Regions from separate parts of the Enterobacter sp. Taxon_2 genome, predicted to be linked through region 3. Evidence: predicted binding sites of a transcription regulator. Region 3 holds the regulator's gene; each other region holds the start of a gene.
The links. Region 3 encodes CRP, which controls carbon source genes, mostly activating them, when cyclic AMP is high. Its sites were predicted from a motif close to ATGTGANNNNNNTCACAT; they were not measured.
Positions count from the first base shown of each region.

Region 1: a site for CRP is predicted at 2,283-2,300, ahead of AC4IC4_RS16345 (YfcZ/YiiS family protein). Genes of this name have one in related genera too.
Region 2: a site for CRP is predicted at 6,870-6,887, ahead of msrB (peptide-methionine (R)-S-oxide reductase MsrB). Genes of this name have one in related genera too.

Region 1 covers NZ_CM178024.1:3,439,712-3,449,800, reverse strand. Annotated here, with positions in the region: gene mlaA (phospholipid-binding lipoprotein MlaA) at 1-705, shown strand, start outside; gene fadL (long-chain fatty acid transporter FadL) at 750-2,033, opposite strand; gene AC4IC4_RS16345 (YfcZ/YiiS family protein) at 2,406-2,690, shown strand; gene fadI (acetyl-CoA C-acyltransferase FadI) at 2,968-4,278, shown strand; gene fadJ (fatty acid oxidation complex subunit alpha FadJ) at 4,278-6,425, shown strand; gene sixA (phosphohistidine phosphatase SixA) at 6,635-7,120, shown strand; gene smrB (endonuclease SmrB) at 7,167-7,718, opposite strand; gene prmB (50S ribosomal protein L3 N(5)-glutamine methyltransferase) at 7,864-8,796, shown strand; gene aroC (chorismate synthase) at 8,857-9,942, shown strand; gene mepA (penicillin-insensitive murein endopeptidase) at 9,945-10,089, shown strand, end outside.
Region 2 covers NZ_CM178024.1:1,921,417-1,931,505, reverse strand. Annotated here, with positions in the region: gene selD (selenide, water dikinase SelD) at 1-60, opposite strand, end outside; gene AC4IC4_RS09090 (NAD(P)H nitroreductase) at 177-728, opposite strand; gene sppA (signal peptide peptidase SppA) at 896-2,752, shown strand; gene ansA (asparaginase) at 2,816-3,832, shown strand; gene pncA (bifunctional nicotinamidase/pyrazinamidase) at 3,842-4,483, shown strand; gene chiD (chitinase ChiD) at 4,702-5,958, shown strand; gene AC4IC4_RS09065 (YeaC family protein) at 6,019-6,282, opposite strand; gene msrB (peptide-methionine (R)-S-oxide reductase MsrB) at 6,339-6,752, opposite strand; gene gapA (glyceraldehyde-3-phosphate dehydrogenase) at 7,093-8,088, shown strand; gene AC4IC4_RS09050 (D-hexose-6-phosphate mutarotase) at 8,162-9,046, shown strand; gene AC4IC4_RS09045 (MipA/OmpV family protein) at 9,125-9,871, opposite strand.
Region 3 covers NZ_CM178024.1:4,419,182-4,429,270, reverse strand. Annotated here, with positions in the region: gene tsgA (MFS transporter TsgA) at 1-214, opposite strand, end outside; gene ppiA (peptidylprolyl isomerase A) at 493-1,065, shown strand; gene AC4IC4_RS21155 (putative adenosine monophosphate-protein transferase Fic) at 1,171-1,755, shown strand; gene pabA (aminodeoxychorismate synthase component 2) at 1,786-2,349, shown strand; gene argD (bifunctional acetylornithine/succinyldiaminopimelate transaminase) at 2,436-3,656, shown strand; gene AC4IC4_RS21140 (YccS/YhfK family putative transporter) at 3,653-5,740, opposite strand; gene crp (cAMP-activated global transcriptional regulator CRP) at 5,798-6,430, opposite strand; gene AC4IC4_RS21130 (OsmC family protein) at 6,742-7,146, shown strand; gene AC4IC4_RS21125 (phosphoribulokinase) at 7,233-8,102, opposite strand; gene AC4IC4_RS21120 (YheU family protein) at 8,133-8,351, opposite strand; gene AC4IC4_RS21115 (hydrolase) at 8,348-9,370, opposite strand; gene mdcA (malonate decarboxylase subunit alpha) at 9,599-10,089, shown strand, end outside.

The DNA.
Region 1 (10,089 bases), 980 kb from region 3:
GGCTGCGCCAGCTCCGGTGAGCAAACGGGACGCTCCGATCCTCTCGAAGGATTTAACCGCTCAATGTATAGCTTCAACTACAACGTGCTGGACCCGTATGTGGTTCGCCCGGTGGCAGTAGCATGGCGCGATTATGTTCCACAGCCCGCGCGTAACGGATTAAGTAACTTTACCAGCAACCTCGAAGAGCCTGCGGTAATGGTGAACTATTTCCTGCAGGGCGATCCGTATCAGGGGATGGTGCACTTTACTCGCTTCTTCCTGAACTCCATTCTGGGGATGGGCGGCTTTATTGATGTCGCAGGTATGGCGAACCCGAAACTGCAGCGTGAACAGCCGCACCGTTTTGGTAGTACGCTGGGGCATTATGGCGTTGGTTACGGCCCTTACGTTCATCTGCCGTTCTATGGCAGCTTCACCGTGCGTGATGACGGCGGCGATATGGTCGATACGCTGTATCCGGTTCTGTCGTGGCTGACCTGGCCGCTTTCTGTGGGTAAATGGACGGTGGAAGGGATTGAAACCCGTGCGCAACTGCTCGACTCTGATGGTCTGCTGCGCCAGTCTTCTGACCCGTACATTATGGTGCGTGAAGCGTACTTCCAGAATCATGACTTTATCGCCAACGGCGGTAAGCTGAAGCCGGAAGAGAATCCAAACGCGAAGGCTATCGAAAACGAACTAAAAGATATCGATTCACAGTAAATAAAAAAGGTGAGCAATGCTCACCTTTTTTGATTCCAGTACGATTAGAACGCGTAGTTGAAGTTCGTACCGAACAGCCAGGCTTTACCTTCAGAGGTAAACTCGTAAGGGCCTTCCTGGAACGTCACTTTCTGACCGTGCATATAAGAAACGCCCGCATCGATGGATGCATTCTCGTTGAACGCATATGTCGCGCCTGCACTTAACCAGAAGCGGTCCTGATCCGGAATCGAAATGGAACGCTTGTCTGCCGGAACCGGGCTGTCGTCAAATGCGATACCGGAGCGGAAAGTCCAGTTTTTATCGTAGTAGTAGGTGGTACCCAGCGCAATACGATAGGCGTCGTGGAAGCTTTCGTCCTTATAGAACAGCGTTTGACCATTGGTTCCGGTCGCTTTAAGCTCCTGGAACTGGCTCCAGCTGGTATAGGCCAGGCTATAGTGAATAGCCCATTGTGGTGCAACGCGGTTGTAACCGGACACTTCCCACATTTCTGGCAAATGCAGCGACAGTGAACCTGGAACGGTCTGGTTTGACGTTCCCCAAGGAATGGTGGTACCTGCACCTGGAACCAGGTTGTTCACAGGCTTCAGGATGCCGCTCTTGTAATCGCCGTCGAAGTCAATTTTCACTTCGGAACGATAGGTCAGACCCCAGCGGTTGTTTTTATCCAGTTCGTACAGGATACCGGCGTTCCAGCCATAGCCCCACTCATCACCTTCAAGGCTGGCAATTTTATTGCTGTTTTTTGGCAGGCGAGCAGTCTGTTCCCCGGAATAACGTTCGATTTTGGCATCGGCGTAGACGGCATCAAAGCCCAGGCCAAAACTCCAGTTATCGTTCAGGCGATACGCACCGCTCAGGTTGAGGTTCAGCGTGGTAAGGTCTGTTTTACCGCCGTATTCACCTGCCGGGTAGTTGTTATTGAACTCGGTAGCAAGGCCGTAGTTAGACGTTACGGATGCACCCCAGCCAAACTGTTCATTGATAGGCGCAACGAAGTGCAGGTTAGGGATCCATGCTGTTGGGGCAATATTGTCCGCTTTAAGACTCGCACCCGTATAAGGTGACTTACCGGAAATGTTTACATCAGGATCGATATAAACCGCACCGGCAGAGAAGGTCGGACGATCAAACATCATGATCAATGCAGGGTTACGACTCGCGTTACCTGCATCATCAGCAATAGCGCCTTCCCCGGAATATGCACGGCCAAGGCCAGAGGAAGAAAATTCGTTTAACTGAAAGCCCGCTGACCATGCGGAAGTGGAGACGAGTGCCACTGCGACTGCCAGCGCAGTCTTGTTGAACAGGGTTTTCTGGCTCATGACCATAACCTCATTGAGTTATTTTTATTCAATAATTGTTACATACCGTAACAGGAGCGCGAAGTGTAGGGTCTGAGGTATGACAGACAAATCAGACCAGTGGCCAGAGTATAGGTCTGACCAGCCGGAATGTTGCAAGTTTGTTTATTAATATTTTCAAACATGTTTCGTGAAACGAGATCTGGTTGGCAAAATTGTGACCATCGAGACTCACCCAAAAGGGTGGTTTTTGTTTTAGATCATTTTTTAGTGTGATATTGGTCACTTATCCGATTTTGCGCCATTAACGGCTGGAGAGAGCCCGCGCCGGGGCGTAAAATAGCAGCATCGTGTTTATCTCGCGCGCTGCGCGAATACAGAGGAAATTGAGCTATGAGTAAATGCAGTGCTGATGAAACCCCGGTTTGCTGCTGTATGGATGTTGGGACCATCATGGACAACACCGATTGCACCGCCTCTTACAGCCGCGTATTCACCAACCGTGCCGAAGCGGAAGAGACCCTGACTGCGCTGAGCAAGCGTGCGCGTGACGTTGAATCCGATCCTTGTGAAATCAAGTCTACCTTTACCGAAGTGGAAGGTGGCGTGAAGCTGGACATCGACTTTGTCTTCGCCTGCGAAGCAGAAACGCTGATTTTCCAGCTGGGTCTGCGTTAATTTCTGCGGCCTGATGCCCTCACCCCGACCCTCTCCCACGGGAGAGGGCGCAAACATTAAAAACGGTAACCTACGGGTTACCGTTTTGCTTTTACCTTGCGCACCCGGCAACATACCGCACAAATGCCCCTGCCATGCAGGGGCATTTTCTTTTTCTTCTCTGTGTTTTAGCTCGCACTTTTTCGTTTCCCCGATTGGCTGAATGTAAAAAAATGGTTAAGACTATTATCAGGTCAGACCACTTTGAGTTTGCAAAAATTTTTTACAGGGGAGTGTTATGAGTCAGGCATTACCGCTTATTACCCGTCAGGGCGATCGCATTGCCATAGTCAGTGGATTGCGCACGCCATTTGCGCGTCAGGCAACGGCGTTTCATGGTATACCGGCCGTCGATCTGGGAAAAATGGTCGTAGGCGAGATGCTGGCTCGCAGCGAAATCCCGCCTGAGGTCATCGAACAGCTGGTCTTCGGACAGGTCGTGCAGATGCCTGAAGCCCCCAATATTGCACGTGAAATTGTTCTCGGCACGGGAATGAATGTGCATACCGATGCCTACAGCGTCAGCCGCGCCTGCGCGACCAGTTTCCAGGCCGTGGCGAACGTCGCCGAAAGCCTGATGGCGGGGACTATCCGCGCGGGTATCGCGGGCGGGGCGGACTCCTCTTCGGTACTGCCGATTGGGGTCAGTAAAAAGCTGGCGCGTATCCTGGTCGATGCTAACAAAGCCCGTACGACGGGTCAGAAACTCAAACTCTTCTCGCGTTTACGTCTGCGCGATCTGATGCCCGTGCCACCTGCCGTAGCGGAATATTCCACCGGTCTGCGCATGGGCGATACCGCCGAGCAGATGGCGAAAACCTACGGCATTACCCGTGAACAGCAGGATGCGCTGGCGCATCGCTCGCATCAGCTTGCGGCAAAAGCCTGGTCGGAAGGCAAGCTGACCGACGAGGTCATGACTGCCTATATTCCCCCCTACCGGGAACCGCTCGCGGAAGATAACAATATTCGCGGCACCTCGACGCTGGCGGATTACGCCAAACTGCGCCCGGCGTTTGACCGCAAGCACGGCACGGTGACGGCGGCGAACAGTACGCCGCTGACGGACGGGGCCGCCGCCGTGATCCTGATGACCGAATCCCGTGCGAAGGAGCTGGGCATTACTCCCCTCGGCTATTTACGCAGCTATGCCTTCACCGCCATTGATGTCTGGCAGGACATGTTGTTAGGTCCGGCGTGGTCCACGCCGCTGGCGCTGGAGCGTGCGGGGCTAACGCTGGCTGATTTAACCCTGATTGATATGCACGAAGCATTTGCCGCGCAAACCCTGGCCAACGTCCAGCTGCTGGCAAGCGAGCGTTTCGCACGCGATGTGCTGGGCCGCGCCCATGCTACAGGTGAAGTGGATCAGAGCAAATTCAACGTGCTGGGCGGCTCTATCGCTTATGGTCATCCGTTTGCTGCCACCGGCGCGCGAATGATCACGCAAACATTACATGAACTCCGTCGCCGTGGCGGCGGGTTTGGCCTTGTTACCGCCTGTGCGGCGGGCGGCCTTGGCGCAGCAATGGTTCTGGAGGCTGAATAATGGATATGCCATCTGCATTTAATCTGACGGTTCGCCTCGATAACGTGGCCGTTATCACTATTGATGTGCCGGATGAAAAGATGAATACCCTGAAGGCCGAATTTGGTGTTCAGGTGCGCGCGATGCTAAAGCAGATCCGCGAGAACAAAGCCATTCGCGGCCTGGTGTTTATCTCTGCCAAGCCGGATAACTTTATCGCCGGGGCCGATATCAACATGATCGCCCGGGCGCAAAGCGCGCTGGAAGCCGAAGAGCTGGCGCGTCAGGGCCAGCAGGTCATGGCGGAGATAAACGGCCTGCCGATCCCGGTTATCGCCGCGATCCACGGTGCCTGTCTGGGCGGTGGGCTGGAGCTTGCGCTGGCGTGCCACAGCCGTATATGTACCGACGATCCGAAAACCATTCTGGGTCTGCCGGAAGTGCAGCTGGGCTTGCTGCCAGGCTCCGGCGGAACGCAACGACTGCCGCGCCTGGTGGGCGTCAGCACGGCTCTGGAGATGATCTTAACCGGTAAACAGCTGCGCGCCCGTCAGGCGCTGAAGGCCGGTCTGGTCGATGACGTCGTGCCGCAGTCCATTTTGCTGGAGGCCGCCGTTGAGCTGGCGCTGAAAGGGCGTCAGGCAAGACGTCCTCTGCCGGTACGCGAGCGCGTGCTGGCCGGCCCGCTGGGCAGAACGCTCCTGTTCAACATGGTGGGCAAAAAGACCGAACAAAAGACCAAAGGCAATTATCCGGCGGCAAAGCGGATCCTCGACGTGATCGAAACCGGGCTGTCGCAGGGCAGCAGTAGCGGCTATGCCGCGGAGGCCAAAGCCTTTGGCGAACTGGCGATGACGCCGCAGTCACAGGCGCTGCGCAGCATCTTCTTCGCCAGCACGGACGTGAAAAAAGACCCGGGCAGCGAGGCATCGCCTGCGCCGCTGCGTGCCATTGGCGTACTGGGTGGAGGACTCATGGGCGGCGGTATCGCTTTTGTTACCGCCAGCAAGGGCAAATTGCCTGTACGCATCAAAGACATCAATCCTAAGGGGATCAACCACGCGCTGCAGTACAGCTGGCAGAACCTTGATCAAAAGGTCAAGCGCCGCCATATCAAGGCAAGCGAGCGTGATAAAACCCTGGCGATGATCTCCGGCACAACGGATTACAGCGGTTTTGCGCACCGCGATCTGGTGATTGAAGCCGTGTTTGAGGATCTTGCGCTTAAGCAGCAGATGGTGGCAGACGTTGAACAGCATTGCGCCGCGCATACCATTTTTGCCTCCAATACGTCGTCATTACCGATTGGCGATATCGCGGCGAAAGCCACGCGTCCGGAGCAGGTGATCGGGCTGCACTTCTTTAGTCCGGTGGAAAAAATGCCGCTGGTGGAAGTTATTCCACACGCAACCACCAGTCCGCAAACTATCGCCACGGTAGTCAAGCTGGCGAAGAAGCAGGGTAAAACGCCGATCGTGGTTGCAGATAAAGCCGGCTTCTACGTCAACCGCATTCTGGCGCCCTACATTAATGAAGCCATGCGGCTGCTGACGGAAGGCGAGAAGATCGAACATGTCGACGAGGCGCTGGTAAAGTTTGGTTTCCCCGTTGGCCCAATCCAACTTTTGGATGAGGTGGGAATAGACACCGGCACTAAAATTATACCTGTACTGGAGGCGGCTTATGGCGATCGTTTTAGCCCGCCTGCAAACATTGTTTCTGCAATTTTGAAGGACGATCGCAAAGGCAGAAAAAATGAACGCGGTTTCTATCTTTACGGCGCGAAAGGGCGTAAAAGCAAGAAACAGGTCGACCCTTCGGTTTATGGGCTTATTTCGACCACCGGTCAGGGAAAACTGTCCGCCGTTCAGTGCGCTGAACGCTGCGTGATGATGATGCTCAATGAAGCGGCGCGCTGCTTTGGTGAACAGGTGATCAAGAGCGCGCGCGATGGCGACATCGGCGCGGTATTTGGCATTGGTTTCCCGCCGTTCCTTGGCGGCCCGTTCCGTTACATGGATATGCTCGGCGCGGGTGAAGTGGTTGCTATCCTGCAACGTCTGGCTTCGCAATATGGTCCACGGTTTACACCGTGTGACGAATTATTGCAGATGGCGGAACGGGGCCAGACATTTTGGCCTGCAAGGGAAACTGTCCTCGTAAGCTGAGGTCAAAGAAGGGTAAATCCTGAAGTGAATGAACCTGTTCTGGCGATTTTGTAAACAGAGATTGACTATACTTACGGCATTGAGGTAAAAAACAGCGTTTCATTCACCGAATGGATCAGGCACAATGCCCGACCATCGGGTTTTCTACCTCGCAGCATTTATCGCGGGTAGTTAACGCCGGTGATTCTGGTTAACAAAAGCGGTGCAATATGCAAGTTTTTATCATGCGTCACGGCGACGCGGCACTCGATGCCGCCAGTGACTCAGTACGTCCTTTGACCGTCTGTGGCTGCGACGAATCTCGTCTGATGGCGAACTGGCTTAACGGTCAAAAAGTGGACATCGAACGCGTTCTGGTGAGTCCGTTCCTGCGTGCAGAACAGACGCTGGACGTGGTAGGGGAGTGTATGAACCTGCCATCCAGTGTGGATGTTCTCCCTGAACTCACCCCGTGTGGTGATGTCGGCCTTGTCAGCGCCTATCTTCAGGCGCTGTGCAATGAAGGTGTCTCTTCCGCGCTGGTCATTTCCCACCTGCCACTGGTTGGCTATCTGGTATCTGAGCTGTGCCCGGGCGAGACCCCGCCGATGTTCACGACATCCGCCATTGCCAATGTTTCTCTCGACGAAACGGGCAAAGGTGTCTTCAACTGGCAAATGAGTCCGTGCAATCTGAAGATGGCAAAAGCCATCTGACGTGACGTGCGATATGGCGGGGTGCAATGTGCTTCCCGCCATTCTGTCAGGGCAACTCTGGCGGCTGCCACTCTTCCACTTCAATCAACACCAGCAACGCGGCATCTCCGCCGTACTCTTTTGGTGCCTGATGAAACGCCATCACGTGTGGATGCTGAGCCAGCCACAGCGGCGTCTGTTGCTTGAGGATATGTTTACCGTGGCCATGCATCACGCAGGCGCAGAAAACATGTTCACGACGACAGGCTGCAATCAATGCCCCCAGCTCCTGTTTCGCCTGCATCTGCGTTAAACCGTGCAGATCAAGAAACAGCTCCGGCGAATAATCTCCGCGACGTAACTTTTTCAGCTCAAAATGGCTGACGTCTTCGCGTACGTATTTCACCGCACCCTGAGTATTGAGCAGTGGCTGAAATTCATCTGAAAAATAGTGGCTGTTATCCGCCTGCTCCTGCAGCAGACGTTTGACCGGTACTTCGCTGATTTTTTTACGCTGCGGGCAATGGACAATCGTGTCCTGCGTGATTTTACGCGTCCCGGTCATTAGCTGCCGGAAGAGCGCCTGCTCCTCCTCGCTGAGCGATGTTTTCTTTTTCATTCGTCATTCTCATCTCGTATTTCCGACAGTGTACCCGACTAAACGCATTTTTTAACCTCAAGCGCGACGCGTCATTGCTGATTTATCGCCGTCTTCATGGCAAACTAGCCGCCGAAAATTATGCGAGCATGCCCTGGAGGAAAGAGTGGATAAAATTTTTGTCGATGAAGCAGTAAACGAGCTGCATACCATACAGGACATGTTGCGCTGGTCGGTTAGCCGCTTCAGCGCCGCCAATATCTGGTACGGACACGGTACCGACAACCCGTGGGATGAAGCCGTGCAGCTGGTGTTGCCGTCCCTCTACCTGCCGCTGGATATCCCGGAAGACATGCGCACCGCGCGCCTGACCTCCAGCGAAAAACACCGCATCGTTGAGCGCGTGATCCGCCGCGTGAACGAACGTATTCCGGTCGCCTATCTGACCAACAAAGCCTGGTTCTGCGGCCACGAGTTCTATGTCGATGAACGCGTGCTGGTGCCGCGCTCGCCGATTGGTGAGCTGATCAACAACCACTTTGAAGGTCTGATCGGCCATCAGCCGCAGCACATTCTGGATATGTGTACCGGCAGCGGCTGTATCGCCATCGCCTGCGCGTACGCCTTCCCGGAAGCGGAAGTGGACGCCGTCGATATCTCCACCGACGCGCTGGCCGTGACCGAGCACAACATTGAAGAGCACGGTCTGATCCATCACGTCACGCCAATTCGCTCCGATCTGTTCCGCGATCTGCCGACGTTGCAGTACGATCTGATCGTCACTAACCCGCCGTACGTCGATGCGGAAGACATGTCCGATCTGCCGAGCGAATACCGTCACGAGCCGGAGCTGGGTCTGGCGTCAGGATCTGACGGCCTGAAGCTGACCCGCCGCATTCTGGCCTGCGCGCCGGATTATCTGACCGACGACGGCGTTCTGATTTGTGAAGTGGGCAACAGCATGGTACATCTGATAGAGCAGTACCCGGATGTGCCGTTCACCTGGCTTGAGTTCGACAACGGCGGTGACGGTGTCTTTATGCTGACCAAAGCGCAGCTGCTCGACGCGCGCGAACACTTCAGCATCTATAAAGATTAATCCAGCGGGCTTCGGCCCGTTTCACAACGCTCAAACACAAACAACAACATCGGAGCCGTGATGGCAGGAAACAGTATTGGACAGTTATTCCGCGTGACCACCTTTGGCGAGTCGCACGGGCTGGCGCTGGGCTGTATCGTTGATGGCGTACCGCCAGGCATCGAACTGACCGAAGCCGATTTGCAGCACGACCTCGACCGTCGTCGTCCGGGCACCTCTCGCTACACCACGCAGCGTCGCGAGCCGGACCAGGTCAAAATTCTCTCTGGCGTCTTTGAAGGCCGCACTACAGGCACCAGCATTGGTCTGCTGATTGAAAACACCGATCAGCGCTCCCAGGACTACGGCGCCATCAAAGACGTGTTCCGTCCGGGCCATGCCGACTATACCTACGAACAAAAGTACGGTTTCCGCGACTATCGCGGCGGCGGGCGCTCTTCCGCGCGTGAAACCGCGATGCGCGTGGCGGCTGGCGCCATTGCCAAAAAATACCTGCAGCAGAAATTTGGTATCGTTATCCGCGGCTGTCTGACCCAGATGGGCGACATTCCGCTGGCGATCAAAGACTGGGATCTGGTCGAGCAAAACCCGTTCTTCTGTGCCGATGCCGACAAGCTGGACGCGCTGGACGAACTGATGCGCGGCCTGAAAAAAGAGGGCGACTCCATTGGGGCGAAAGTGACCGTCGTGGCCGATGGCGTCCCGCCAGGCTGGGGCGAGCCGGTATTTGACCGTCTCGATGCCGACATTGCGCACGCGCTGATGAGCATCAACGCGGTGAAGGGCGTTGAGATTGGCGACGGTTTTGACGTGGTATCCCTGCGCGGCAGCCAGAACCGTGACGAGATCACGAAGGCGGGCTTCCAGAGCAACCACGCGGGCGGCATTCTGGGCGGTATCAGCAGCGGGCAGCAGATTATTGCCAACATCGCGCTGAAGCCAACCTCCAGCATTACCGTGCCGGGCCACACGATTAACCGCGATGGCGAAGAAGTTGAGATGATCACCAAAGGACGTCACGATCCGTGCGTGGGGATCCGCGCGGTGCCGATCGCAGAAGCGATGCTGGCGATCGTGCTGATGGATCACTTCCTGCGCCAGCGCGCGCAGAATGCGGACGTGACGACCACCATTCCACGCTGGTAAACATGAAAAAAACCGCAATTGCTCTGCTAGCGCTGCTGGCCAGTGGAGCCAGTCTGGCCGCAACGCCATGGCAAAAAATCACCCATCCGGTGGCGGGGAGCGCGCAGTCCATTGGCGCCTTTTCCAACGGCTGTATCGTGGGCGCGC
Region 2 (10,089 bases), 2.3 Mb from region 3:
TTTACAACCGCAACCGGCTCCGTGGCTGTACTGCGTTAAACGAATGGTTTGCTCGCTCATGGACGTCTCCTGTCATCTCAATCGCGCTATGGTAGCGCTCATTCCATAAAGAGGTAAGTATGACTGTCTGAATTCTGCGGCAGATGCTCAGAATCCAGACAGTTTAGCGTGCGTTCTCAGAAACGGCTGACGAAAGGCTTGGTGTCCGGCACGCTGATGGTGCTGGAGGCTTTAAGCTGCGGGGTACCGAGGTAGAGGAAGCCGACAATTTTGTCATGCTCACCGCAGCCAAAACCGTCCCGGACCGCCGGGCTTTCGGTCAGCGGGCCGGTGCGCCAGATGCCGTTGAAGCCTTGTGCGACGGCGGCCATTTGCATCGCCATCACCGCACAGCCTGCGGACATTTCCTGCTCCCAAACCGGCACCTTATGGTCGGCCTGGCATTTTGCCACGACGGTGACGATCATCGGCGCGCGGAACGGAGCATTGCGCGCCTTGTCGATCCCTTTCTCATCCTGCCCGGCGGCCACCGCCCCCTGCTCCAGCAGCTGACTGAAACGATCGCGGCCTTCGCCTTCAATTACAAAGAAGTGCCATGGCTGCAGTGTGCCATGATCGGGGGCACGCATGCCGGCACGCAGAATGTTCTCCAGCTGCTCGCCTGCCGGGGCAGGTTCGGCCAGACGGGAAGCGCTACGGCGGTTAACAAGCAGTTCGAGTGCGTCCATTGGTTAACTCCTTTCTTGAAATTTACTCACAAAATTAACACGGCGGCAGATTTTGTTACAGCCTGGCAGGCGATTCCTGCTGACAAGTGGCGGTTGGGTCATTACGATAACCCAACATTACCGTCCAGTGGCGACGGAAACAGTCATTTTCTGGTTAGGGAGAATACATGCGAACCCTTTGGCGAATCTTTGCCGGTTTCTTTAAATGGACGTGGAGACTGCTCAACTTCGTCCGCAACCTGGTGATGAACATCTTCTTCATCTTCCTGGTTCTGGTTTGCGCGGGCATCTGGATGCATATCAGTAACGCGAATCAGGCGCAGCATTCAACGCGCGGCGCGCTATTACTCGATATCACCGGCGTTATCGTTGATAAGCCGTCCACCAGCAGTCGCCTGAGCGTGATTGGTCGCCAGCTGTTTGGCGCAACCTCAGATCGTCTGCAGGAAAACTCCCTGTTTGATATCGTCGATACCATCCGCCAGGCCAAAAACGACCGTAACATCACAGGGATCGTGCTGGATCTGAAAGATTTTGCCGGAGGCGATCAGCCTTCAATGCAGTACATCGGTAAAGCGCTGCGCGAATTCCGCGACAGCGGCAAGCCAGTGATTGCCGTGGGCGACAGCTACAGCCAGGGGCAATATTATCTGGCGAGCTTCGCCAATAAGATCTGGCTCTCCCCGCAGGGTACGGTGGATCTTCACGGCTTTGCCACCAACGGCCTGTACTACAAATCGCTGCTCGACAAGCTGAAGGTCACCACCCACGTCTTCCGCGTCGGTACCTATAAATCCGCCGTTGAGCCGTTTATCCGCGACGATATGTCCCCTGCCGCCCGCGAAGCGGACAGCCGCTGGATTGGCGAGCTGTGGCAGAACTATCTGGGCACCGTTGCCGCCAACCGTCAGATTACGCCTGAGCAGGCGTTCCCTGGCGCGAAGGGCGTGCTGGAAGGCCTGCGTAAGGTTGACGGTGATACCGCGAAATATGCGCTGGATAACAAACTGGTTGATGCCCTGGGCACCAGCGCCGAGATTGAAAAATCCCTGAGCAAGCAGTTTGGCTGGAGCAAAGAGGATAAAAACTACAGCGCCATCAGCATGTATGATTACTCGACGAAAAAGCCGGATGACAGCGGTGACAGCGTCGCGGTGGTCTTTGCCAACGGTGCGATCATGGACGGTCAGGAGACCCCGGGGAACGTGGGCGGCGATACTACCGCGTCACAAATCCGCGATGCGCGCCTGGATCCGAAAGTGAAAGCGATTGTCCTGCGGGTCAACAGCCCTGGCGGTAGCGTCAGCGCCTCCGAGGTGATCCGCGCTGAACTGGCCGCGGCCCGCGCCGCCGGCAAGCCTATCGTCGTCTCAATGGGCGGAATGGCCGCCTCCGGGGGTTACTGGATCTCAACGCCAGCCAACTACATCGTGGCTAACCCAAGCACGCTGACCGGTTCGATTGGTATCTTCGGGGTGATCAACACCGTAGAGAACAGCCTGGATTCCCTGGGCGTGCATACCGATGGCGTAGCGACCTCTCCGCTGGCGGATGTGTCGGTGACCAAATCTCTGCCGCCGGAAGTCTCTGAGATGATGCAGCTCAGCATTGAGAACGGCTATAAACGCTTTATCACCCTGGTCGCAGACTCGCGTAAAAAAACGCCTGAGCAGATCGATCAGATTGCGCAGGGCCACGTCTGGACCGGTCAGGATGCGAAGAGCAACGGACTGGTGGACAGCCTGGGTGACTTCGATGACGCGGTGAAGAAAGCCGCCGAACTGGCGAAGCTGAAGCAGTGGCATATCGAGTATTACCAGGACGAACCGTCGTTCTTCGATATGGTCATGGACAGCATGTCCGGCTCGGTACGCGCCATGCTGCCGGAGGCGTTGCAGGCTTACCTGCCTGCGCCAGTCGCCACGGCGGCAAAAGCGATGAAGGCAGAAAGCGATAAGCTTGCGGCCTTTAACGATCCACAGAGTCGTTACGCGTTTTGCCTGACCTGCGCTAACGTCCGTTAAAAACCGTCCCCTCTTCCCGCGAAGAGGGGATTTTTTTCTTTTGAAGAACAAGAACTCACTACCATGCAGAAGAAATCGATTTATGTAGCCTACACTGGCGGTACCATCGGTATGCAGCGCTCCGAAAACGGCTATATCCCCGTCTCCGGCCACCTTCAGCGTCAGCTTGCGCTGATGCCAGAATTCCACCGTCCGGAAATGCCTGACTTTACTATCCACGAATACGAGCCGCTGATGGACTCCTCCGACATGACGCCGGAAGACTGGCAGCACATCGCGGATGACATTAAAGCCCATTACGACCAGTACGACGGCTTCGTGATCCTGCACGGTACCGACACCATGGCGTTTACCGCCTCGGCGCTCTCCTTCATGCTGGAGAACCTGAGCAAGCCGGTTATCGTCACCGGGTCGCAAATCCCGCTGGCGGAGCTGCGCTCCGACGGGCAGATCAACCTGCTGAACTCCCTGTACGTGGCGGCGAATTACCCGATCAACGAAGTGTCGCTGTTCTTTAATAACCGTCTGTATCGCGGCAACCGCACCACCAAAGCCCATGCCGACGGTTTTGACGCCTTCGCCTCCCCTAACCTGCAGCCGCTGCTGGAGGCCGGGATTCATATCCGTCGTCTGGGAACCCCTCCTGCGCCGAACACCGCCGGCGAGCTGATTGTGCATCCGATTACTCCGCAACCGATTGGCGTGGTCACCATCTATCCGGGTATCTCTGCGGACGTGGTGCGTAACTTCCTGCGCCAGCCAGTGAAGGCGCTGATCCTGCGCTCCTACGGCGTGGGCAATGCGCCGCAGAACGGTGAATTCCTGAAAGAGCTTCAGGAAGCCAGCGAGCGTGGAATTGTGGTGGTGAACCTGACCCAGTGTATGTCCGGTAAAGTGAATATGGGCGGCTATGCCACCGGCAACGCGCTGGCGCATGCGGGGGTGATCAGCGGTTTCGATATGACCGTTGAGGCAACGCTGACTAAACTTCACTATTTACTGAGTCAGGATCTGGACATTCAGTCCATTCGCAGCGCGATGATGCAAAACCTGCGCGGCGAACTGACGCCTGACGAATAAGGAGGTCTCATGAAGCAACGCGCCCTGCTCCTGGTCGATTTGCAAAATGATTTCTGCGCGGGCGGTGCGCTGGCCGTCGCTGAAGGTGACAGCACCGTTGACGTGGCCAACACGCTGATAGACTGGTGCAAAGCCCGCAGCGAAGCGGTTGTCGCAAGCCAGGACTGGCACCCGGCGAACCACGGCAGCTTTGCCAGCCAGCATAACGTCGAGCCTTTCACTCAGGGAGAGCTCGACGGGCTGGCGCAAACCTTCTGGCCGGATCACTGCGTACAGCAGACGGAAGGCGCGGCGCTGCATCCGCTCCTGAATCAGAAAGCCATCGACGCGGTGTTCCATAAAGGTGAAAACCCGGCTATCGACAGTTATAGCGCGTTTTTTGATAACGGGCATCGCCAGAAAACGGCGCTGGACGCGTGGTTACGTCATCACGAAATCACGAAGCTGATCGTGCTGGGGCTGGCAACGGACTACTGCGTGAAGTTCACCGTGCTGGATGCGCTCCAGTTAGGTTATACCGTCAGCGTCATCACCGACGGCTGCCGCGGGGTGAACATTCACCCGCAGGACAGCGCTCAGGCGTTTATGGATATGGCTGCGGAAGGCGCGACGCTGTATACGCTCGAAGACTGGCTGGAGACGCAGGCGTAAGCTTTTTAAGCCGGGTGGCGCTGACGCTTACCCGGCCTACCTTTCCCCGTAGGCCGGGTAAGGCGCAGCCGCCACCCGGCAATCCCCCTCTCCGATCCCCCATAAAGTGAACTCCCTCGCATCCTCAGCGAAGCGGCAATGCTATTCTCTTTAGGCTGTTTTTTCGCCACGCCTTTTCCGTGGCGTGGTTAATTTTATTAAGTCAAAGAGGAACTTGTATGAAACGTTTGCCCTTGCTGGCAGCATTACCCTTGCTTTGCGCGTCAGTTGCCTCCGCCAGTTCCATGATGTCCGTGGGCTACTTTAACGGAGGTGGCGATGTCACCGCCGGACCGGGTGGCGATATCAACAAACTGGACGTTCGCCAGATCACCCACCTGAACTACTCGTTTGGTCTGGTCTATAACGACGAAAAAGACGAAACCAACGCCGCGCTGAAAGATCCGGCTAAGCTGCATCAGATCTGGCTATCGCCAAAAGTGGCGTCCGATCTGGCCTTAATCCCCACTCTGCGTAAGCAAAACCCAAATCTTAAGGTCCTGCTCTCCATCGGCGGCTGGGGCGCGCGTGGCTTCTCAGGCGCAGCGGCAACCCAAGAGAGTCGCGCGGTGTTCATCCGCTCCGCGCAGGAGATTGTCGACAAATATGGTCTGGACGGGATCGACCTCGACTGGGAGTATCCGGTCAACGGCGCCTGGGGGCTGGTGGCCAGCACACCTGCCGACCGGGATAATTTTACCGCCCTGCTGAAGGAGATGCGCGACGCGTTCGGGCATAAAAAGCTGGTCACCATTGCGGTAGGCGCGAATGCGGAAAGTCCGAAAAGCTGGGTGGATGTCAAAGCTATCGCCCCCCTGCTCGACTACATCAACCTGATGACCTACGACATGGCGTACGGTACGCAGTATTTTAACGCCAACCTGTATGACTCCAGCACCTGGCCGACGGTGGCCGCCGCGGACAAATACAGCGTGGACTTTGTGGTGAACAACTATCTGGCCGCCGGACTGAAGCCGCAGCAGATGAATCTCGGGATTGGTTTCTATGGCCGCGTGCCGAAACGCGCCGTAGAGCCGGGGATCGACTGGACCAAACCGGATGCGCAAAAAAATCCGGTTACCCAGCCCTACTTCGGGCCGCAGGAGATTGGGTTATTCAAGTCACTCGGCTATGACCTGACCAAAGATACCTACGTGAAGTACAACGATATCGTCAAAAAGCTGCTGAACGATCCGCAGAAACGCTTTACTGAACACTGGGACGACCAGGCAAAGGTGCCGTGGCTCTCGGTGAAAGGTGCCGATGGCAGCGCGCTGTTTGCGATTTCTTATGAGAACCCGCGATCCGTGGCGATCAAAGCGGACTACATCAAAGAGAAAGGGCTCGCCGGAGCGATGTTCTGGGAGTACGGGGCTGATGACAACAATCAGTTAGCGAAACAGCTGGCGGAGTCGCTCGGGATCCCGCATAAGTAGTAAGACAATCAAGCCCTCTCCCCGTGGGAGAGGGTTGGATGAGGGCATCAACCCGCACCGTTATTGCATTTTCATCGTCGCAATCGGCTTCGGCGTGATGCCGAAGTCTTCTTTCAGCTCACGCTTGCTCTTCATCACCATCTGGCCCTGGGTGTCGATAGTCATGTGCTGCGCGTCGGTGTTATTGCGCGCCTGCCACAGCATCACCAGCTGCAGGCTGTTCTCTTTTTGCTCCGGGGTCAGCGCGACGCCATCGGGCCATTTTCCCAGCTCTACGGCGGTCACCAGACGCTGATAAATCTCCGGCGTCATACCGCTAATCATGTCATCAATATTCACAATCCCGCCCTTTCAAAGGAATAATTTGCTGAATCGTTTCTTCAACCCTTAATCTGGTCGCCATTCTCATCATCGGTGAAGCTCATTGAGGCTGAATTCACGCAGAAACGCTCGCCCGTGGGCTGAGGGCCATCCGGGAAGACGTGCCCAAGGTGCGCATCGCAGTTGCCGCAGCGAATTTCCGTGCGCACCATGCCGTGTGACGAGTCGGTCAGGTAGCGGATGGCCTCATCGCTCACCGGCTCGTAAAAGCTCGGCCAGCCGCAGCCAGAATCAAATTTCGTTTGTGAATTAAACAGCGGCGCATCACAGACCAGGCAGTGGTAGACGCCGTCCCGCTTGTTGTGCAGTAAACGCCCGGTGAACGGCGGTTCCGTCCCGTGATTCTGCGTCACGTAAAACTGCATTTCTGTGAGGTTTTTTTTCAAATCTTCAGGGTTACGTTGGTTCGACATATGCTTACATCTCGCTGTAGAAACAGACATCTTTTAACCCGGATTCTAACAAAACATTAACACCCTTGCGTGCACTTTTGATCTAAACTTATGTGTCGCGAAAAGGCGGTCAGGCAATTGTGATCATGCTCACATTTTTATCCTGCGAGGCCTTTAAAATCCCGGCGCAGCCCCCATATGGGTGCAAGCTCAAAGGGAAAGTGAGGCGAGTCAGTCGCACAAACGTTAGTCACAGGATTGATTTGTCGCAATGATTGACACGATTCCGCTTGACGCTGCGTAAGGTTTTTGTAATTTTACAGGCAACCTTTTATTCACTAACAAATAGCTGGTGGAATATATGACTATCAAAGTAGGTATCAACGGTTTTGGCCGTATCGGCCGTATTGTTTTCCGTGCTGCTCAGAAACGTTCTGACATCGAAATCGTTGGTATCAACGATCTCCTGGACGCTGAATACATGGCGTACATGCTGAAGTACGACTCAACTCACGGTCGTTTCGACGGCACCGTTGAAGTGAAAGACGGCCACCTGGTTGTTAATGGCAAAACCATCCGCGTTACTGCTGAAAAAGACCCAGCTAACCTGAAATGGAACGAAATCGGTGTTGACGTTGTTGCTGAAGCAACCGGTATCTTCCTGACCGACGAAACTGCACGTAAACACATCACTGCGGGTGCGAAGAAAGTTGTTCTGACTGGTCCTTCCAAAGACAACACCCCAATGTTCGTTCGTGGTGCAAACTTCGAAACTTACGCTGGCCAGGATATCGTGTCTAACGCATCCTGCACCACCAACTGCCTGGCACCGCTGGCTAAAGTTATCAACGACAACTTCGGCATCATCGAAGGTCTGATGACTACCGTTCACGCAACCACCGCTACTCAGAAAACCGTTGATGGCCCGTCTCACAAAGACTGGCGCGGCGGCCGTGGCGCGGCTCAGAACATCATCCCATCCTCTACCGGTGCTGCTAAAGCTGTAGGTAAAGTACTGCCAGAACTGAATGGCAAACTGACTGGTATGGCGTTCCGCGTTCCAACTCCTAACGTATCCGTTGTTGACCTGACCGTTCGTCTGGAAAAAGCTGCTTCTTATGAAGAAATTAAGAAAGCAATCAAAGCTGCTTCCGAAGGCGCAATGAAAGGCGTTCTGGGCTACACCGAAGACGACGTTGTATCTACCGATTTCAACGGCGAAGTGTGCACTTCCGTGTTCGATGCTAAAGCGGGTATCGCACTGAACGACAACTTCGTTAAACTGGTATCCTGGTACGACAACGAAACTGGCTACTCTAACAAAGTACTGGACCTGATCGCTCACATCTCCAAATAAGTTGAGATGAGTGCTTGATCCAAAAAGGCGACTTCGGTCGCCTTTTTTTATTTATAAGACAGAGGATTGCTTAATGATTAATAAAATTTTTGCACTTCCGGTAGTCGAACAGCTTACCCCTGTGCTCTCCCGCCGTCAGATTGACGGTGCCGACGTTATCGTCGTTGACCATCCGCGCGTTAAAGCCTCCGTGGCGCTGAACGGCGCCCACCTGCTCTCCTGGAAACCCGAAGGTGAAGCAGAGGGATTGTGGCTGAGCGATGCGACCTCTTTCAAAAAAGGGGCGGCGATTCGCGGCGGCGTACCGATCTGCTGGCCATGGTTCGGCCCGTCCGCCCAGCAGGGTTTACCGTCTCACGGTTTTGCCCGTAACCAGCAGTGGACCCTGAAAGCGCACAACGAAGATGACAACGGCGCCGTGCTGACCTTTGAGCTGCAGGCTAATGATGAAACCCGCGCCCTGTGGCCGCACGATTTCACCCTGTATGCCCGCTTTAAGCTGGGTAAAACCTGTGAAATCGAACTGGAAGCCCACGGTGAGTTTGAAACCACCGCAGCCCTGCACACCTACTTCAACGTGGGTGATATCGGCGCAGTGAAGGTGAGCGGCCTTGGCGATACCTTTATCGACAAAGTGGATAACGCCAAAGAAGGTAAACTGAGCGACGGTGTACAGACGTTCCCTGACCGTACCGACCGCGTCTACCTGCACCCGGAAGCGTGCAGCGTGATCCACGACGGCGCGCTGAACCGCGGCATTGAAGTGGTCCATCATCATCACAGCGACGTGGTGGGCTGGAACCCGGGCCCGGCGCTGTCCGTCAGCATGGCCGACATGACGGATGAAGGGTATAAAACGTTTGTCTGCGTGGAAACCGCCTGCGTGAGCACCCCGCAAAAAGCGAGCGACGAAAAACCGTCTCGTTTAGGGCAGACGATCCGCATTGTTAAGCGATAATTTTGCTGCACCACATTAAAGCAAACGGGGCGCACGCGCCCCGTTTTAATGCATCAATTGCACGATATTGGTGCGCAATCAGAACTTGTAGCTCACGCCGACAGAGAAAATACCTGCCCAGGATTTGTCGACCATCGGGCTATCCTTCACTTCGTCGCTCAGACGCTCATAGCGGCCGGTACCGTACACGCTCCAGTCGCCGAGGAAGTTATAGCTCGCGGTCAGCTCCAGGTACGGATCCCAGCCGTCATCTGCGCTGTAGCTCTTCAGACCACTGCGGCGGGACTCGTTTTTAGACACGCCATAGTAGTAGTCGTTGTAGTTCTCGCTGTTGTACTGCACACCAATACCCGGCGTCAGGGTCAGACCACCGTTGGTATAACGGTACAGCCACGCCAGATCCCAGATAAAGCCGTTGCTGTTATCGAGCGTATCGCCTGCCAGGGCCGTACGCAGGAAACCATACTGGGTGTTATGCACGTATGAGAGCCCGGCCATCATCGAGCTTTTGCGCTTGTCGAGCTGGCGAAGCGCGTGGCTGTCGCTGTCACCCGGCTTGAAGTGCGTCGGATCATAGTAGGCCATGATGGAGAGCTTATCGGCCGTATCGTTCCAGAGATAGTAGCCGCCGCCGAGCCCGCGGAACCAGACGTTATCGCCTTCATAGGTGATAACGGGAACAGGATAAACGTCACGGTCATACTGTTTGTACGGGCTGTTAATGACGCCAACACCCGCGCCAACCGTCCACTGACTTTCCGCCTGTGCGGTGTTCACTGCGGTCGCGGCAAGGATGCCTAATGCCAGAAGTTTGAGTTTGGTCACAATCCATTCTTTCCTGTAGTCAAATAATCAGCGGATGAAGTGTAACCGCCATTCCCGTACATCCCAAAATTTTTTGCCTGCTAATCAGTCTGATTAACCCATTATTTTTAACTTATCAGATGACAGCCTGCTTTCATTTATATGACCACTGAATGAAAAACGTGCATTTGTCTTATAACGACAGTGGAAATTTTTGGATGAGTTATTGATATGTCATT
Region 3 (10,089 bases):
GCGGCACGATTTCCATCAGCCAGGCATTCAGGAAAATAGAGATCAGGATCCCTGCGTTGAGGAAGGTGAAGGTATTACTCATGCTGGAAACGGGCAGCTGGAAGTAGTCTGCGATATTTCCCATCACCATCCCGGTGACGATCACCAACGCGCCGGTCAGGGCGTAGGAGAAGAAGCTGATCCATGTGAGCTTGATGCGATTGCTGTTAGTCATGTCTGGCCTGTTCAGAAAAAGAAAAGCGCCCAGGGGGCGCTGAGAGCGGGCAGATTTTAGACATTAAAGTGATCTATTCATATCTTTTAAGAGAAATTAGAACTTCATTGCATGTTTTTGTGTGATCCTGATCACACAAAATGGCGCTAAAGCCAACCGTTTGCGTGGTTACAACTGTTTCAATTTCGTAAAATTAGGTAAAAGGCTGGTCTCCGTTCATACTGCTCTTTAGAATCAAGCCATTCGCTTTTTATACTGCGCTTTGTTAAGGAATTCTCATGCTCAAATCAACACTGGCGGCTGTCGCAGCTGTGTTTGCTCTTTCTGCCGTTTCCCCTGCTGCGCTGGCAGCCAAAGGGGACCCTCACGTTCTGCTGACCACCTCCGCCGGGAACATTGAGCTGGAACTGAATAGCCAGAAAGCTCCGGTTTCTGTGAAAAACTTCCTCGACTACGTGAACAGTGGTTTCTATAACAACACCACTTTCCACCGCGTGATCCCAGGCTTTATGGTGCAGGGCGGCGGCTTCAACGAGCAGATGCAGCAGAAGCAGCCGAACCCGCCTATTAAAAACGAAGCGGACAACGGCCTGCTGAACAAGCGCGGCACCATCTCCATGGCGCGTACCGCAGACAAAGATAGCGCGACCAGCCAGTTCTTCCTCAACGTGGCGGATAACGCCTTCCTCGACCACGGTCAGCGTGACTTCGGCTATGCGGTGTTCGGTAAAATCGTGAAAGGGATGGACGTGGCTGACAAGATTTCTCAGGTGCCTACTCACGACGTCGGTCCGTATCAGAATGTGCCGTCAAAACCGGTGGTTATCCTCTCCGCAAAAGTTCTGCCGTAATTCTTCTGAACGCGGGCTCTCCTGCCCGCGTGATGTCGCCCTCCCTGCGAAAGCGCGTTTTGCTGCTTATACTTGTGGCAAACGGACTATTCAGGGAGGCGTTAAGTGAAAAAACTCACCGACAAGCAAAAATCCCGTCTCTGGGAACAGCAGCGTAACGTCAATTTACAGGCCAGTTGTCTCCTTGAAAAAGGTAATGGTCCCTCGGAACCCCACATTGAGACGCTGGAGCTTGGGCCTTCCGCGCCTGGGTTGCCCCATCTGTGCCTTATTCATCGTCATCTGTACCGCAGCGAGATGAAGCGGGCAGGCGAACTCCGTACCGACGATATTTTTAAAGGTGATATTCCGTTCTGCCATTTCGAATACATCGAAAAGATGGGTAACGAGCTGATGGCGGCGCTGGAAAGCGAAAAATATCTTGTGGGTCTTGAGAAAGCGGCGTTTGTTGACCGGGTTAGCCACTATTACTGCGAAATCAACATGCTGCATCCCTTCATGCGCGGCAACGGTATTGCCCAACGCGTGTTCTTCGAGCAATTGGCGCTCCATGCAGGCTACGCGCTGGACTGGCGCGATATCGATCCCGAGCAGTGGGTGGCGGCTAACCGCAGCGGCGCAACGGGTGATTTATCCACGCTAAACGCTATCTTTGCCAAAGTAGTGAGCGAAGCGCGGGAATCTGAGTAGAATAGGGCGGCATTTTTTTCGGGAGCCGCCATGATTCTGCTGATTGATAACTACGATTCCTTCACCTGGAACCTTTACCAGTATTTTTGCGAACTGGGTGCCGAGGTGGTTGTTCGTCGCAACGACGAGATCGATCTCGCCGATATCGAGACGCTGGCTCCACAGAAAATCGTGATTTCTCCGGGGCCGTGTACGCCCTCGGAGTCGGGTATTTCTCTGGATGTGATCCAGCACTATGCCGGCAGGCTGCCGATCCTGGGCGTCTGTCTGGGCCATCAGGCGATTGCCCAGGCGTTTGGTGCCACCATCGTGCGCGCCGCCAAAGTGATGCACGGTAAAACTTCGCCGGTCACCCACACGGGCACCGGAGTGTTCACGGGGCTCAATAATCCGTTAACCGTGACGCGCTACCATTCCCTGGTAATTGACCCGTCGACGCTGCCCGACTGCTTTGAGGTGACGGCCTGGAGCGATACGCAGGAGATCATGGGGATTCGTCACCGTGAATGGGACCTCGAAGGCGTGCAGTTTCATCCGGAAAGCATCCTCAGCGAGCAGGGCCATGCGCTGCTGGCAAATTTCCTCCATCGCTGAATAACTGTTGCCTTGTTGTGATTTTTTATGCATATTTTGTGATTATATTTTCACAATCAATGTGACATAAAATGGATGGGCATGACATGGCAACTGAACAACCAGCAATTACCCGCGCGACATTTGATGAAGTGATCCTGCCGATTTATGCACCGGCTGAGTTTATCCCGGTGAAGGGAAAGGGCAGCCGCGTCTGGGATCAGCAGGGTAAAGAGTATGTGGATTTCGCGGGCGGTATTGCGGTCACGGCGCTGGGTCATTGCCATCCCGCGCTGGTGGAGGCGCTAAAAACCCAGGGCGAAACCCTGTGGCACACCAGCAACGTGTTCACCAACGAACCGGCGCTGCGCCTGGGACGTAAGATCATCGATGCCACCTTCGCCGAGCGCGTGCTGTTTATGAACTCCGGCACCGAAGCCAACGAAACCGCCTTTAAGCTGGCGCGCTACTACGCGACAACGCGTCACAGCCCGTACAAAACCAAAATCATCGCCTTCCACAATGCCTTCCACGGACGCTCCTTCTTTACCGTCTCCGTTGGCGGCCAGCCGAAGTATTCCGACGGGTTTGGCCCGAAACCGGCTGATATCGTCCACGTGCCGTTTAACGATCTGCACGCGGTGAAAGCGGTGATGGACGACCATACCTGCGCGGTAGTCGTTGAGCCGATCCAGGGTGAAGGCGGCGTGACGGCGGCAACCCCGGAATTCCTGAAAGGGCTGCGCGAACTGTGCGACGAACATCAGGCGCTGCTGGTCTTTGATGAAGTGCAGTGCGGAATGGGACGTACCGGCGATCTGTTCGCGTATATGCACTACGGCGTGACGCCGGATATTCTGACCAGTGCTAAAGCGCTCGGCGGCGGTTTCCCGGTGAGTGCGGTACTGACGACGCAGGAGATCGCCTCCGCGTTCCACGTTGGCTCTCACGGTTCTACCTACGGCGGTAACCCGCTGGCGAGCGCCGTGGCGGGTGCCGCGTTCGACATCATCAACACGCCAGAGGTGTTGAACGGCGTCAGCGCGAAGCGCGAGCTGTTCGTAAAACACCTGCAAAAGATTGACGAGCAGTACGATGTGTTCAGCGAGATCCGCGGTATGGGGTTATTGATTGGTGCCGAGCTGAAGCCGCAGTATAAGGGCCGCGCGCGCGACTTCCTGCACGCCGCCGCTCGCGAAGGGGTGATGGTGCTCAACGCCGGGCCGGACGTGATGCGCTTTGCACCGTCGCTGGTGGTGGAAGACAAAGACATTGAAGACGGGTTAACCCGGTTTGCCGCCGCGGTCGCGAAGATCGTAAAAGGTTAATACGCCGTCCGCTTCAACCTGCGGGTTAGCCAAATCCCGTGATGCGGACGCTGACGCCATGCCACCGACGAAATGGTGTGCATGGTGTTCAGATGCCCCAGTACGCGCTGCAAATGCTGCTCCAGGGTGCTCATTGGCCCGTGGGTTAACGTTTCCGGCGCTTCCAGAATGTTCGAATCTCCCGACTCACCCGGCGAGTCATATTCCAGACGCTGCTGACACCGCTGCAACGCAATTTCACACGACTGCAAATAGCGCTGCGCCAGATCCGGCGTCAGCATCGTGTGCTCGCGCGCCAGCGTGGTCATGGCGTTAATGTGCTCGACGATAAACTGGCTGTGCGTCACCCACAGCTTCATGTCTGCCAGATAGTGCGAATTAAAGCCCGGCTCCTGCATTGCCTGGTTGAGTGAGTTGAACAGGGCGTTGTGCGCCTGGTTGACCTTCATGCGCTGATAAGCCAGCGGCGACGGCTGCGGGTCGTCGCTCAGGATCAGGCGAATGGCCTGCTGGTCGGCTTCCAGCGCGTCGTGGGCGTTCTGGCGCAGCAGTCCACTTTGCCACTGCGGCCACAGCCAGACCATGCCGCCAAAAGCAATCAGGCAGCCGATCAGGGTATCAATCAGCCTGGCGACAATAAACTGTTCGCCATTGAGCGTGAGCAGCTGCAGGGTATATACCGCCGTCACCGTAAAGCCCACCATCGCCCAGCCGTAGTTTTTGCGGATAATCAGGTAGCTTACCAGCGTGATCGCCAGCATGCCTGCCAGGGTATAGCCTTCCGGCACGTGGAAGTGCAGCGTCACGCCCGCGATGATCAGCCCGGCCATGGTGCCGCCCGCCCGATGCAGAATACGCACCCGCGTGGCGCCGTAGCCGTTCTGAGTGACAAACAGCACGGTCATTAATATCCAGTAGGGTTTCGGCAGATGCAGCGCCATGCCCATCAGGCTGGCGGTACTGAGCATCACGCTAATTCGTGCGGCGTTGCGCAGGGCGGACGATTTAAGAGAAAGATAGCTTTTGAGCGCGGGCAATAGCGGCAGCCGTTTCTGCTTATCCGCCATCAGGTCGCGGGGATAAAGCGGGCGCTGCGTGCGCAACACGCGGGCGATACGGCTGAAGTGCCAGGCGGCAAACTGGCCGACGGGGTTATCCGGATGCTGACGAGCGATTTTCTCCAGCGCGCCCAGCTGTTTGTCCATGTTAAAGCGCGTCGGGTAGCGGTGATAGAGAATATCATCGGCCAGAACGCGCAGGCGTGCGGACACCGTCTGCGCGTTCCAGCGGATCACCGCTTCGGCGTGGCTGCGCTCGACCAGCTTTTGCACCTCCTGCGGGTGGTGCAGGCTCACGGAGATATGCTCCTGCAGATCCAGCCCGACCTGGAAGGTGCGCAGCAGCCGTTTGTACTCGTGGTTCTTGTTGGCGGCGAGCATATGCAGCTGCTGATAGCACTGGCTTATCAGATCCACCACCTTCTGCTGGCGCGTCAGCAGGGGCGGTAAGGATTTTTCCGGATCGGTATGCTGGGTCAGCAGGGTGTATTTGGCTTCGCAGTAATCCGCAAGCTGCACATAGAGCAGGCTCAGGGATTCACGCAGCGGCTGCTCCCGCCACAGCCAGAACCAGAACCAGTTAAACAGGCCGTACCATAATGTCCCCAGGGCGTAGATCAGCAGCGGCTCCCACACCGGCATATTCCCGGCGAGGCTCAGCGTGAAGATGGCCGCAATCAGCGACGCGGGAAGCAGGCGGGCGTGCAGCGAACTGATTTCCGCCGTGACGCCGAGGGTCATCGCCAGCACGGTCAGGATCAGCGGCAGCGGGATATCACGAGCCAGTAACAGCTGTACGGCGAGGCTACAGCCCGCAAACAGGCAGCCGCCGATAATCAGGCGTTTGAAAAAGCGCTTATGCGGCGTGTCCAGACCGGCGATGTTGCAGCAGGCAGGCACGAGGGAAAACAGCAGACCTTGCTGAAGATGTCCGAGGATCAGGCCTATGGCCACGGGAAGACACAACACCAGCGTTTGTCGCAGTGCGTAGTTAACTTCCGGGTGATAGATCAGCCTGCGCCACATGGAGAGTAGAGACAAAAACGGCGTGACACCTTGCGATGGCACGCCGTTTAAGCGGAATTAACGCGTTCCGTAAACCACGATGGTTTTACCGTGGGCAGAGATCAGGTTTTGATCTTCCAGCATTTTCAGGATACGGCCCACTGTTTCACGGGAGCAACCGACGATCTGACCAATTTCCTGACGGGTAATTTTAATTTGCATGCCGTCCGGGTGGGTCATGGCGTCTGGCTGTTTCGCCAGGTTCAGCAGGGTCTGTGCGATACGGCCAGTCACGTCCAGGAAGGCGAGGTTGCCCACTTTCTCTGAGGTGACCTGCAGACGGCGCGCCATCTGGGAAGAAAGACGCATCAGGATGTCAGGGTTAACCTGAATCAGCTGACGGAACTTCTTGTAAGAAATTTCAGCCACTTCACATGCTGTCTTTGCACGAACCCAGGCGCTACGTTCCTGGCCCTCTTCAAACAGGCCCAGTTCACCGATGAAATCGCCCTGGTTCAGATAAGAAAGGATCATCTCTTTCCCTTCTTCATCTTTGATCAGCACTGCCACCGAGCCTTTAACGATGTAATACAACGTTTCCGCTTTTTCACCCTGGTGAATCAGCGTGCTCTTTGATGGGTACTTATGAATGTGGCAATGAGACAAGAACCATTCGAGAGTCGGGTCTGTTTGCGGTTTGCCAAGCACCATGCGCTGTTATCCTCTGTTATAAGCTGTCACCAGAGTCATCAGATGCATCCGGACTCTGGGGTTGCAATCGAATTCTTACCCATACCCTGGGAAGTCGGCTACCGTAACGTTTCGCAGCCAGTAAAGTTTGATGTCCTCTGCATACATGTGTAACGTCAATGTATTACTGTAGCATCCAGAGTGTTTTAGCATAGCTTTCGCCGCGTGTCTCCTGGTGTCTCGCTTCAGCATGATGCAGGTCGCCTTCCATTGCGAGAAATGTAACGCACGCGTAATCTGTCACCAAAAATGCAACGTTGGAGTTTAAGAATATGCAAGCGCGCGTGAAATGGGTTGAAGGTTTAACGTTCCTGGGCGAGTCCGCGTCAGGACACCAGATTTTGATGGACGGTAACTCCGGCGATAAAGCGCCAAGCCCAATGGAAATGGTGCTGATGGCGGCAGGGGGATGCAGCGCCATTGACGTGGTGTCGATTCTGCAAAAAGGTCGTCATGACGTGACGGATTGTGAGGTTAAACTCACGTCAGAACGTCGCGAAGAGGCGCCACGCTTGTTCACCCATATTAATCTGCACTTTGTGGTCACCGGTAAAGAGTTGAAAGACGCAGCGGTCTCGCGTGCGGTGGACCTGTCTGCGGAGAAGTACTGCTCTGTGGCGTTAATGCTGGAGAAAGCGGTAAAAATCACGCATTCGTATGAAGTGATCGAGGCTTAATCTTTTGGCGGGTGGCGCTTCGCTGACCCGCCCTACTAAAGCATGACCGTAGGCCCGGTAAGCGCAGCGCCACCGGGCAAAACAACTCACGCAATCTGCTTCCCCTCCATCAGTCGCTCCACCAGCGGCGTCATGATGAGCTCCATCGCCAGCCCCATTTTTCCGCCCGGCACGACTAACGTATTCATGTGCGAAATAAACGAGCCCTGCAGCATGGCCAGTAGCCAGGGGTAATCAATGCCTTCGAGATTGCGGAAATGGATCACCACAAAGCTCTCATCCAGAGACGGGATGCTTTTGGCGGCAAACGGGTTGGAGGTGTCCACCGTCGGCACCCGCTGGAAGTTAATATGGGTACGGGAGAACTGCGGCGTCAGGAAGTTGATGTAATCTTCCATGGAGCGCACCACCGAGTCCATCACCGCCTCTCGTGAATGGCCGCGCTCGCTCATGTCGCGCGTCAGCTTCTGGATCCACTCCAGGTTAACGATAGGGACCACGCCGACCAGCAGATCCACGTGGCGCGCCACGTCGTGTTGAGGGGTGACCACGCCACCGTGCAATCCTTCGTAAAACAGTACGTCGGTGGGTTCCGGCAGCGGTTGCCACGGGGTGAACGTCCCCGGTACCTGATTCCAGGGAACGGCTTCATCATAGGTATGCAGATACTTGCGGGACTGCCCTTTGCCGCTCTGACCGTACTCTATAAAGGTTTGTTCCAGCAGGCCGAAGTCATTGGCTTCCGGGCCGAAATAGCTGATGTGTTTACCCAGATCGCGCGCCTTACGGATGGCCATATCCATCTCCGGACGCGTGTAGCGGTGAAAGCTGTCGCCTTCGACCTCCGCCGCACGAAGATTCAGCTGGGCGAAAATCTTGCGAAAGGCGAGGCTGGTGGTGGTGGTTCCCGCACCACTCGACCCCGTAACGGCAATAACCGGATGTCTGGCAGACATAGCAACTCCCTGACTTAAAAGGGTGGAAGATCAGCCGTGAAACGCGTTGCGGGGCATGATATTGACCGTCTCATGCAGTTCTGACCACACCAGCACCACGTCGCCGCTTTTCAGCTGGCGCTTAACATCGTTGACCTTTTGCTCAAGCGAGCGTTCCTGTTCACCATAATCGGTGCCTTCGCGTAATACAAAACTTTCAATCAGATTATCGAGTGTTTCGGGAGCCAGATCCTGCCAGGGAATAATCATTTTGCACCGTCCAGATAAGGGGTTAGCCAGTCAGGAATACGCGTCTCAAGCCACATTTTCGGGCGGCGCAGCGTACCGCCGATAAACCCGACGTGGCCGCCGTGCTCGGTCAACTGATAGTGAACGTTGTCGGGCAGGAATTCCTGAGCGGGGATCGAGTGATGATCCATAAACGGGTCATCTTTGGCATGGATGATCAGCGTCGGCTGCGTGATCTTACTGAGCAGCGGCATGGCGCTGCACTGACGATAATAGTCAATCGCATCGGCGAAGCCGTGGATTTTCGCGGTGATCAGGTCGTCGAACTCGCGAATACGGCGCACCTTTTTCAGCTGGCGCAGGCTGACCGGCAGTGTATCCGGGTAGGCTTTCAGCTTACGCGCCGCGTTGGCCTTCAGCAGGTTGAGCAGGTAGCGCTGATAGACGCGGGAAAAGCCTTTATCCATGTGGTAGCTGCACTGCTCCAGCATAAACGGTGCTGAGACAATGACGGCGGCATCCAGCGGGACGCTTTCACCCTCTTTGGCCAGCAGGCAGGCCAGCATATTGCCGCCCAGCGAGTAGCCCACCGCGGCGGTCGGCACGGTGCCAAAGTTGTCCCGCAGCCAGTGTAAAAACCACGTTCCGTCTTCGGTTTCACCCGAGTGATAAATGCGTTTCTGACGATTCGGTTCGCCGCTGCAGCCGCGAAAATGCATCACCACGCCGAGCCAGCCGCGCGCTTTTGCCGCCTCAATTAATCCATGCGCATACGGGCTGTGCAGGCTGCCTTCCAGGCCGTGAAAGACCACCAGACGCGGCTTATGGCGGGCCTGTTCCGGCGCTTCGCTCCAGGCGAGATCCAGAAAATCACCGTCTGGCAGGTCAAGCCGCTGCCAGTGTGGGGTGAACTGAACCTTGCGGCGGATCAGTCGCGGCAGCATGGTCTGCAAATGGCGATTGGCCACGCCGCGCATAGGCACGAACTCAGTGCTGTCTTCGGCCGCAATGTCGAAGTCTGATGGAATGATTTGGGTCATAAGGGCGATGCTGATTCTTGTCAGAAATTTACGGTACTTTCCGAATTGTACCCCGTTTAGCCTGGTTTTCCGAAACATGAACTGATCCCGATCACAAATCTTTACCTTGATTATTACTCTCAGGCTAATGATTCCACTCTACGCTTAATTGATGCCTTTCTCACCAGAGCGCACACTTTACTCAACGTTAAGCAAATCAAAATGATTAGCTGAATCAGGAGGTTAATAATGTTATCTGGGCAAACACCCACCCGGCAATGGAACACGCGACGCAGCGAAAAAGCGCGTCGCCTGGCGTCCGTACCGGTGCAGGGCAAGGTACTGCCAACCGGCGATCTTGTCGCCATGCTGGAAAAATTAATCGCGCCTGGCGACAAGGTCGTTCTGGAAGGTAACAACCAGAAGCAGGCGGATTTCCTTTCCCGCTCGCTGGCCGAAGTGAACCCGCAAATTGTCCACGACCTGCATATGATCATGCCGAGCGTCGGCCGTAGCGAGCATCTGGATATCTTCGAGAAAGGCATCGCCCGCAAGCTGGATTTCTCCTTCTCCGGGACGCAGAGCCTGCGAATCTCCCAGCTGCTGGAAGACGGTCAGCTCGAAATCGGCGCAATTCACACCTACATCGAACTTTACTCACGTCTCTACGTCGACCTGTCGCCCAACGTGGCGCTGATTGCCGGCTTTAAAGCCGACCGCAAAGGCAACCTCTATACCGG